3 linked regions of the Verrucomicrobium spinosum DSM 4136 = JCM 18804 genome follow. Each later gene encodes a partner of the first gene's protein in a complex. Links are inferred from orthologs where the notes say so. Each region holds a gene or a part of one and is shown in the gene's direction. Other genes may lie near its edges. The genes, in order: dnaN, dnaX and dinB.

Evidence for each region.
Region 2: the proteins of dnaN (region 1) and dnaX are in contact, whole or in part, in a cryo-EM structure (PDB 8GIZ), measured with the Escherichia coli proteins. The link is inferred for Verrucomicrobium spinosum DSM 4136 = JCM 18804 from one-to-one orthologs.
Region 3: the proteins of dnaN (region 1) and dinB are in contact, whole or in part, in a solved structure (PDB 1OK7), measured with the Escherichia coli proteins. The link is inferred for Verrucomicrobium spinosum DSM 4136 = JCM 18804 from one-to-one orthologs.

Annotation. Positions count from the first base shown.
Region 1 is NZ_ABIZ01000001.1:5,082,950-5,085,955, reverse strand. What follows is about bases 1-2,852. They hold dnaN (DNA polymerase III subunit beta), read left to right. Parts: upstream 1-803; coding sequence 804-1,901; downstream 1,902-2,852. Other genes in these bases: VSP_RS36495 (prephenate dehydrogenase), read left to right, coding at 2,617-2,852; VSP_RS20675 (hypothetical protein), read left to right, coding at 1,919-2,431; dnaA (chromosomal replication initiator protein DnaA), read left to right, coding at 1-680. In the rest of the region: more of VSP_RS36495, read left to right, coding at 2,853-3,006. UniProt on the Escherichia coli protein: Confers DNA tethering and processivity to DNA polymerases and other proteins. Acts as a clamp, forming a ring around DNA (a reaction catalyzed by the clamp-loading complex) which diffuses in an ATP-independent manner freely and bidirectionally along dsDNA.
Region 2 is NZ_ABIZ01000001.1:3,173,909-3,176,980, forward strand. What follows is about bases 14-2,931. They hold dnaX (DNA polymerase III subunit gamma/tau), read left to right. Parts: upstream 14-395; coding sequence 396-2,468; downstream 2,469-2,931. Other genes in these bases: VSP_RS12825 (hypothetical protein), read right to left, coding at 14-389; VSP_RS12835 (YbaB/EbfC family nucleoid-associated protein), read left to right, coding at 2,528-2,842; VSP_RS12840 (hypothetical protein), read left to right, coding at 2,907-2,931. Also shown: more of VSP_RS12825, read right to left, coding at 1-13; more of VSP_RS12840, read left to right, coding at 2,932-3,072. UniProt on the Escherichia coli protein: Part of the beta sliding clamp loading complex, which hydrolyzes ATP to load the beta clamp onto primed DNA to form the DNA replication pre-initiation complex.
Region 3 is NZ_ABIZ01000001.1:2,433,025-2,436,121, reverse strand. What follows is about bases 52-2,994. They hold dinB (DNA polymerase IV), read left to right. Parts: upstream 52-951; coding sequence 952-2,037; downstream 2,038-2,994. Other genes in these bases: VSP_RS09770 (Fur family transcriptional regulator), read left to right, coding at 2,887-2,994; VSP_RS34770 (murein hydrolase activator EnvC family protein), read right to left, coding at 2,091-2,660; VSP_RS09785 (hypothetical protein), read left to right, coding at 52-711. Also shown: more of VSP_RS09785, read left to right, coding at 1-51; more of VSP_RS09770, read left to right, coding at 2,995-3,097. UniProt on the Escherichia coli protein: Poorly processive, error-prone DNA polymerase involved in translesion repair and untargeted mutagenesis. Copies undamaged DNA at stalled replication forks, which arise in vivo from mismatched or misaligned primer ends.

The DNA of each region.
Region 1 (3,006 bases):
GCACTCAGGAGGAGTTCTTCCACACCTTCAATGATTTGTTTAACTCTTTTAAACAAATCGTCCTGACGAGTGACCGTGCCCCGAGTGAGATCAAGAACCTTGAAGCCCGCTTGGTGTCGCGCTTCGAGTGGGGGATGGCCACCCAGATCGAGTCTCCAGACCTGGAGACTCGCACGGCGATCCTGCGCCAGAAGATGGTGGACTGGTGCGTTCAGGTGGACGACTGGGTCCTTTCATTTCTCGCTGAGAACATCCGCACCAACGTCCGTCGTCTGGAGGGGGCTCTCATGCGCGTGGCAGCCCACATCTCCCTGGGCAACGGTGGCCCGCTCACCCAGACGATCGTGGAGACCCTGCTCCGTGACATCCTGGAAGAGCCGGATGCCAAGGCGGTCACCATTGACTGGATCCAGAAGGTCGTAGCCGAGCATTTCGACATCCGTCTGGCAGACATGACGAGCCATCGTCGGCCCGCCTCCATTGCCATCCCGCGGCAGATTGCCATGCACCTGGCGCGGGAGCTGACCAAGTCCTCGCTGAAGGAAATCGGCGATGCCTTTGGCGGGCGGGATCACGGAACGGTCATTCACGCCTGCAAAGCGGTCTCGACGAAGGCAAATTCTGAAGAATTTCGCCGTACGTTGGGTGTTCTGACGGAAAAAATTAAAAAGATTTCCTGACCGGGTTGCCGGGAGCAAAACGGGTGAGACGAAAGGACTTTTTTCCTTCGACACCATCCGGTTTTGCTCCCATTATGCTTGCTTAATTTTTGCCTCTCGCTAAGAGAAGCCGCAAGCCTGACCATGAAATTCTCCATCAGCAAGGAAGCTTTCCTCACCGCGCTCCAACAAGTGCAACATGTCGTCAGCACCCGGACGACGCTCCCCATCCTTTCCAACGTCCTGATCAAGGCTGGCAACGGCCAGTTGCAGTTTGTCACGACGGACCTTGACGTGGGTATCAGCGGTACGGTGGCGGCGGAAGTTGAGGAGGCAGGAGCGACCACTCTTCCGGCCCGCAAGCTGGTCTCGATCATCCGGGAACTGCCGTCGGACGAGGTGGAAGTGACCGTGGACGAGCGCAATGTGGCCCACATTCGCAGCGGACCGAGCTTCTTCAAGGTCATGGGTCTGGCGGCTGACGAGTTCCCGCCGCTGCCGACTTTCAGTGATGCGCGTGAGTTCAAGCTGGAACAGCGGGTGCTCAAGGATTGTCTGCGCAAAACCTCCTATGCGATCTCTACTGATGAGACCCGCTACGTGCTCAACGGCATCCTGTGCTCCTTCAAGGAAAACATGCTGACCATGGTGGCCACGGACGGTCGCCGTCTGGCGATGGTGGAGCAGGAGTTGGAATTCCCCCAGAGCAACGAGGTGGACATCATCATCCCGACCAAGGCGGTGAATGAGATTCAGCGTCTGCTGGAAGATGAGGGGGAAGTGACCCTCAAGGTGGGCTCCGGCCAGATCGCCTTTGATCTGGGTGACTTCTTCCTCGCCAGCAAGCTGATCGAGGGGAACTACCCGAACTACCGCCAGGTGATCCCTGGAGAGGCTCGTGAGCGTATTGCACTGGATCGCGAGCCCCTCCTGCGTACGCTTGGCCGTACGTCATTGCTGCTGAGCGACAAGTCCAACTCGGTGAAGCTGCACCTTACCAAGGACAATCTCGAAGTGGTGGCCAATGCTCCCGACGTGGGTGAGGCCCGCGAGAGCGTCGCCATCAACTACAAAGGGGCGGAGATGACCATCGCCTTCAACCCGGAGTTTTTCATGGCTCCGTTGCGCAATCTCGTCAGTGACGAAGTTTACCTTCATTTGATTGACGAGATCAGCCCTGGCGTACTGCGTAGTGGGACCAATTTCCTCTATGTGTTGATGCCGATGCGCGTGAATTCCTAAACTCCCTTCCCCTGAAGATGAAGACCTCGATCCTGTTGCCTTTGCTCAGCGCGGGCGCCTGTTTGGTGCTTGCCAGTTGTGAGACTACCAGTTCGCAGCAAACCATCCGCCAGCGGAACAGCGGGTACTCGCTGGATGACGCCCCTTCAGGGCAGGCTCGCTACCAGACTAGTCCGGTGACCCAGTCTGGTGCACCGACGACCACGGTGGAGTCTTCGGACCCCAACATGCAGCCCACAGAGTCCACGGTGACGTCGTCCACGGACGTGACCCCACCCAGCACTCCGGACACACCGCCTGCTCCTCCTTCGCCTCCCGTGCCCCCGCCGCCCGGTCCCGCTCCCGCTGCGCAGACGGGGGCTGGTACGGGTGGTCCGCCCACCTATGGCAAGATGGTTCCTGGTCGCCCCGGCTTTGTTTATCCCCCTGGCGTGGAAGCCAAGCCGGAAAACATGGTGGATGTGCGTGATTTCACCCCCGGTCAAAAGGTGCGCGACCCGCGCACCGGCAAAATCTTCCTTGTCCCCTAAGCGTCCTGGGGTAATGGCTGAACTTGAACAGGGCGCGTTGGGTTCCAACGCGCCTTTTCTTTCCCCCGCATTCGCTGCCGCTGAGCTCATGCCTGACCGGGAAGATCTGATGACCATGCTCCGACCTTCTTGAACGCTTTTTCTTTGTCTCGTTGAATACCCCGCTGCCACCTCACATCGCTGTCGTGGGCCCCGGTTTGCTCGGTGGCTCCATGCTGATGGCGCTGCGTGCCGGTCTCCCGGGCGCCCATCTGCGTGCTTGGGCCCGACGTCCAGAAGCGGCTGTGGAGCTCACGGAGCGCGGCTTTGCCGATCTGGCTTCCACCAAGCTCGATGATGTGCTTAATGGAGTAGGGCTGGTGGTGCTGTGTACGCCGGTGGAGACGATGCCTGCGCTGGCTGCGGAGATGGTGACGCTGCAGAGCGTGGTGGCCCCGGATTGTGTGGTGACCGATGTGGGCAGTGTGAAGGAGACGGTCGTCACGGCACTGGAGGATGTCTTTGCCCGTTCCACCTATCGGTTCGTGGGCAGCCATCCCATGGCGGGATCTGAACGTGCCGGGCTGGAGGCCGCT
Region 2 (3,072 bases), 1.9 Mb from region 1 along the record:
CCGACGGCGGGCGGTTGGCCAGCCGCGGGCAGGATCACGACATCTCCACGCTTTGGGAAGCCGTCCACAATATCCGCAGAGATGAAGTTCTGCTTGGACTCGGGAGTAACGATGAGTGAAGCCTTGTTGCCCGTCTGTGGCTGGGTGATCAGCTTGGTGCCGGGAGGGAGCGTCATTCGCGATTCCGTCCGGACCAGGACAAACTGCTGTTCCGGGTTGACGACTTCCACCAGGCCGATGGCCGCGTCCTGTTTGGGGGGCTCTTCCTTGGCCTTTTCCGCAGGTTTTTCCTCCTTGGGTTTGTGCATCAACTTGCTCATCGTGCTACAGCTGGTGCATGCCAGAGTGGCCAGGCCAAGGGTGAGCAGGATGGATTTCTGAAGAAGCATGGCGGGATGCTAGACGGTCATCTTCGTTTGGAAATTAAAAATGCCGAAATGCGGGGTGGAAAGGACGGGGCTCCCCGCTACGATTGGCGGGTGAGTTATCAGGTTTTCGCCCGCAAATACCGGCCGCGCACGTTTGAAGACGTGCTGGGGCAGGACCACGTCGTGCGCACGTTGCGCAATGCCATCGCTCAGAACCGTTTGGCGCATGCCTACCTCTTCGTGGGGCCCCGTGGGACGGGCAAGACCAGCACCGCCCGTATCTTTGCCAAGGCTCTGAACTGTCCGAACGGACCTCGGGTGGATTTCGACCCCGATGACGAGGTCTGCGTGGAGATTGAAAAGGGGATCAGCCTCGACGTGCGCGAGATTGACGGTGCCAGCAACAACGGTGTGGAGCAGGTGCGTGAGCTGCGTGAGGAGGTGAAATTTGCCCCCACCCGCTGCCGGTACAAGATCTACTACATCGATGAGGTGCACATGCTGAGCACGGCGGCCTTCAACGCGCTGTTGAAGACTTTGGAAGAGCCGCCAGAGCACGTGAAGTTCATCTTCGCCACCACTGAGGCGCATAAGGTCCTGCCGACGATCATCAGCCGCTGTCAGCGGTTTGATCTGCGCCGCATTCCTGCCGGTCTCATTGCCAAGCATCTCCTGCACATCGCCACCCTGGAAAAGGTGGCCTTGAGCGAAAAGGCTGCCTATGCGATTGCCAAGGGGGCAGAAGGCGGGATGCGTGACGCGCAGTCCATGCTGGACCAGTTGGTGGCCTTCTGCGGGGAGCGGATTGAAGAACAGGATGTGCTCGACATTTTTGGGTTCACCCGGGGTGAAACGGTGGCCAATCTGGCAGCACGCGTTCTGGACCGCGATACGGTTGGGGCACTGAAGGAGCTCCACTCCCAGGCCGACACCGGCAAAGACCTTGGGCGCCTGTTGACCGACCTCATCCAGCATTTTCGCACTCTTCTGGTTCATCAGGTGGATCCGGCAGCGGCGGAGGAGGATCTCTCGCCAGAGGTGGCGGACATGGTCAGGCAACAGTCCGCCATGGTGCAGGCTGAATCCCTGCTCCGGGTGATGGACGGCCTTGCTGAGGTGGATGCCCGCATGCGCTGGGCCAGCAACAAGCTGCTGCATCTTGAAATTGGCGTCATCCAGGCTGTGCAGACCCTTGGAGAAGTGACCTTGAGCGAGGTGATTGAGGCCTTGGGTGGCGCACCCAGTCCGGATTTGATTGCCAGGCGAGCTGCTCCTCCCGTGCCATCCCGTGCCGTGGTGGAGGCTCCAGCCGCGGAGCGCCCTCGGCCAGCGCCTGTGGCGGTGGCGGCTCCGACGCCTGCACCAGTTTCTTTATCCACGCCGAAGCCTGCTGCCGCACCGGTAGTTGAGCCAGCGCCGCTCCCGGCACTCTTCCGTGAGGAGCCACCACCTCAGGCTCCCGTGCCGCCGTTGTTCCGCGATGAGCCCCCTCAGACGGACCGCCCCGCACCCGTTGCTGTTGCCCCGACTCCGCCGCCAGTGGCAGTTCCAGCTGAGGTTCCTCCCGCGGTGGAACCTGCCGCGCCCACTCCCGCCCCGGCACCCGTGGCCGAGGCACCGACATCTCCTCCCGCTGCTGCGGGGGGGACTCCAGAAGAACAGTGGCGTCAAATCAAGGATCGATTCCGGATCAAGAGCCCGCTCAAGGCGGACTATCTGGATGTGGCGGCGTTTCAGTCTTGTGAAGGCAAGACGCTGCGCATAGGCATGCCCACTTCTGAGGCCGGACATCGGGATGCTCTGCTCTACGCTCCCGTCCGCAAGGCACTGGAGGAGATCATGTCAGACGTGATCGGGCGCCCCATGATGCTGGAGATCAACCTCGATCCCAGCATGGAGCCCCCGCCCATGGCGGAGCCGATGTTCACCTTCTCCGATCCGGAGCCCGCCCCTGCAAAAGCACCGGCCGCTCCGAAACCAGAACCCAAGGCGGAAGCCAAATCCGAGGCAGCCAAACCGGCCATTAATGAAGATTTCTACAATGACCCCCTGATTCAGGAGGCCCTGGTCAAGTTCAAGGCCACCCTGGTGAAGCCCTGAGGTTTACAAGGGCTCCCGTTGATTTCCTTACCAACCAACCACGCACCCACCTTTCTCGCATGAACATTCAGAAGATGATGAAGCAAATGCAGCAGATGCAGTCCAAAATGGCTCAGACCCAGGACGATCTTGCTGGTAAGACCATGGAAGTGAGCTCCGGCGGCGGCCGCGTGACGGTCACCGTCACAGGGGCCCAGGAAATCACTGCCATCAAGATCAACAAAGAGATCGTGGATCCCGAAGACGTGGACATGCTGGAAACCCTGGTGCTGACCGCTGTGCAGCAAGCCCTCGCCAAGAGCAAGGAAATGGCCGCTGGCGAAATGGGCAAGCTGACCCAGGGGATGGGACTGCCTCCCGGCATGGGATTCTAAACGCGATGCTGTAAAATTCGCACTCTCCCAGGTGTTGCTTCGCTGAAGGCACCTGGGGAGTGAGGTGAACTCCCAGTGGATTGAACCCCGCGAGGGCGGCGAAAAGGTGACGCACTCGCTTGTGGGTCAGCGGGACACGCCCGCAGACAGTGCGGGGCAGGAGATGGAGGGCGATGAGGCGGATGACGAAGACCGGCTTGATGATGAGGAGCTGGAGGCACCAGAAGCGC
Region 3 (3,097 bases), 2.6 Mb from region 1 along the record:
GCCCCGCCGCCGCCCTTGTGCGTGCCGCTGGCCACTGAGGAGTGGCGCGGCCGGTACACGAGGATGACGTTTGCCTACCAGCTGCGCTCGTGGTCCGATGATGAGACGCCACCGGCGTGGGAGGATGAGGATGTGATCGTGACGGACATCTTTCCACTGACCGCCTTCCGGCTGGCGAGGTTGCTATGGCGGAAGTCCAAGAGCACGGAGGAGGCTTCGATTGTGACGGAGATCCGGAGGGAGCAGGTGCGGTGGCGCTGGATCTGGGAGGTGGACTCCTCCCCGATGGCATGGCGCATGGTGCACATCCGCTGGAGGCTGGAGGAGCGTTTGACGGTCAACGGGACGCCCAGCATAAGCTGGGGCGACCCCGAAGAGCACTGGTGGCAGGGTGAGGAGCCTGAGGGGTACGATGTGGGGGACTGGACCACATGGCCGGGCACGGAGATTGTGGAGACCCCTTTGCCTACGGTCCCAGAGCCCCCAGATCCAGCGGCGGGCATCAACAATACCCATGAGGGGCAGACGTTCACAGACTGGCTGTGGCCCCACCGTGACGTGCTGGCGCTGTATCCGGCCTATCCCTTTGATGGGGTGGAGTCGCAGTTTGCCCCAGGCTTCATTCCGGGAGCCTACGGGGCCGCGCATGAGTACGGGAGGCCCAAGAGCAATGGGGTGTTCTACGGGCGTCCACCGATGCCCCTGCCTTGAAAGGGGCTTTCAAGGGACTTGAAAATGGGAGGCGTGGAGGCAGGCCATTTATCAAACCTTTGATAAATCCATCTCAAACCGGGCGCTTGCTACGTTCGCCAGCTTCTGCCGCTCCCTTGGATTTCCACAGGGACACCAAGTCAGATCCTCTCCCGGCACTGGCTCACCTTTGTGCCATGGGCTAAAGGGGAGACGACTTGGCACCGTCAAAGATCGGTTGCCCGCCGTACTCTCTCATCCATGCCTCAGCCCCGGATCGTCATGCACGTGGATATGGACGCGTTCTTCGCGTCCATCGAGCAGCGTGATCATCCAGAGTTCCAGGGCAAGCCCGTCATTGTCGGTTCCCCGCCCGATCAACGTGGGGTGGTCTGCGCGGCCAGCTATGAAGCCCGCGCCTTCAAGGTGCACTCGGCCATGCCCTCCCGCACCGCCGGAAAACTCTGCCCCCAGGGCATCTTTGTTCGCCCTCGAATGAGCGTGTACCGCGCAGAGTCGGCCAAGATCATGCAGGTTCTCCAGAACTTCAGCGCTTGCATCGAGCAGGTATCAGTGGACGAAGCCTACCTTGACGTCAGCCCCTCCTATCAAAACTACGACGATCAGGACACCGCTCTGGAGGCTGCGGAGACCATGGCCCGTGAGATCAAAGCCCGCATCAAACAGGAGGTGCAACTCACCGCCACGGTGGGACTCGGGTCCAACAAGTTCCTTGCCAAACTGGGCAGCGGCTTTCAAAAGCCAGATGGTCTCACCCTCATCCGGGAAAGGGACAAGATAGCCTTCCTCCGCCCCTTGCCAGTCGGGGCCATTCATGGCGTCGGTCCCGTCACCGCCAAGGAGTTGAACGAGCGCGGCTTCATGACGGTGGGCGACCTCCAGGAGACGACGATTCCACTGACTGACATCCTCGGCTCGTGGTCCGCCACCTTGAAACAGCGCGCCCTAGGCACCGATGAGCGGCCGGTTGACCCCACCGACGAGCGCAAGAGCATCAGTTCCGAGAACACCTTCCTCAATGACACGGACGACCGTCCCACGCTTCGTGCTGCCCTCAAGGAGCTTGCGCTCGATGTAGCCCAGACGTTGGGAAAGGAAGGCGTCGGAGCCCTTACCATCCAGGTCAAAGTCCGCTACAGTGATTTCACCACTCTGACGCGCCAGCTTCGCGTGGATGATCCGCTCACGCAGACCGACGAGATCTATCGTCTCGCCTGTCACCTCCTCGCTCGCCATCAGCTGGTCAAGTCCCCCCTTCGTCTCATCGGCATCGGTGTTTCCACCCTCGTCCCTCCCGTTCGCACCCAGCTGCGCCTGCCGCTTTGATTCATGACACAGACGTCCCGACTGGACGTGGGACCAGCATTCTGCCGATGGCCTCATTCCCTCATCCCAGGCAAAAGCAAATCCCCACCCTTCCCACGGTACCGCTTCAGAAACTCCTCAGGCGGCACACGATCCAGAGGCGCATCCGCATAGCCGATGCCGGGATACACCGAGAGGCTCTCCCTCACTTCGAAGTGAAGATGAGCCAGATACCGGCCGTTGGCCGTGCCCACCGTGCCAAGTTGTGCCCCCCGGGCTAGCACCGCATCGCACTGAGTGAGGACCTCATCCAGATGGGCATAGATGGTTTGGCACACACGATAACCCATTGGCGCAGAGGCATCTGGCACTTGATGTGCAAGGATCACCATATTCCCCCATCCTGGCCCCACCCAGCCCGCATAGATCACCTTCCCCACCCCACTGGCATAGACAGGATCTCCCAGATCCGAGTTCCATCCACCGATGCCATTGAGATCATCCCCCAGATGCCGGTTCACGCGAAACCGCTGGGCATTGTAAGTGAATGCACCGCTTTCCGTGCCCATCGGCGCATCAAAGCGAACCGCCGTCGGCAACGCCGCCACCTCCGCAGGTGACAACCGGATAAATGCCGCGTCCAAAGGTTTGTTAGGTGCCGTATTTTCCGGATGACAGGCTGTTACAGCCAGGGCAACCGCCACCCATGCCCCCCAACGGGGCCATCTCTGTGGCTTGCCTTTTCGAGCAACAGGCTTATAGAGATCCAGTATCAACATCATTCAACGCTCGATCTTGAGCAAACCGCCGTCAAACCCGGATGCATCTAGGGTTGACGATTCCATTCCGCGTGAGAACAATGGATAAGAAATGACCGAGGCCATCCGACAGACCCTGGAATCCTTCCTTGCCAGCAAGGGACTTCGCCGCACGAAACAACGCGATGTCATCATTGAGGCTGCCTTTGGCACGCAGGAACACTTCAACGCGGAAGATCTGCACGCCATGTCGCGTCGCATTGACCGCACCATCTCACGGGCCACCGTTTACCGCACGCTCAGCCTGCTGGTGGATTGCGGCC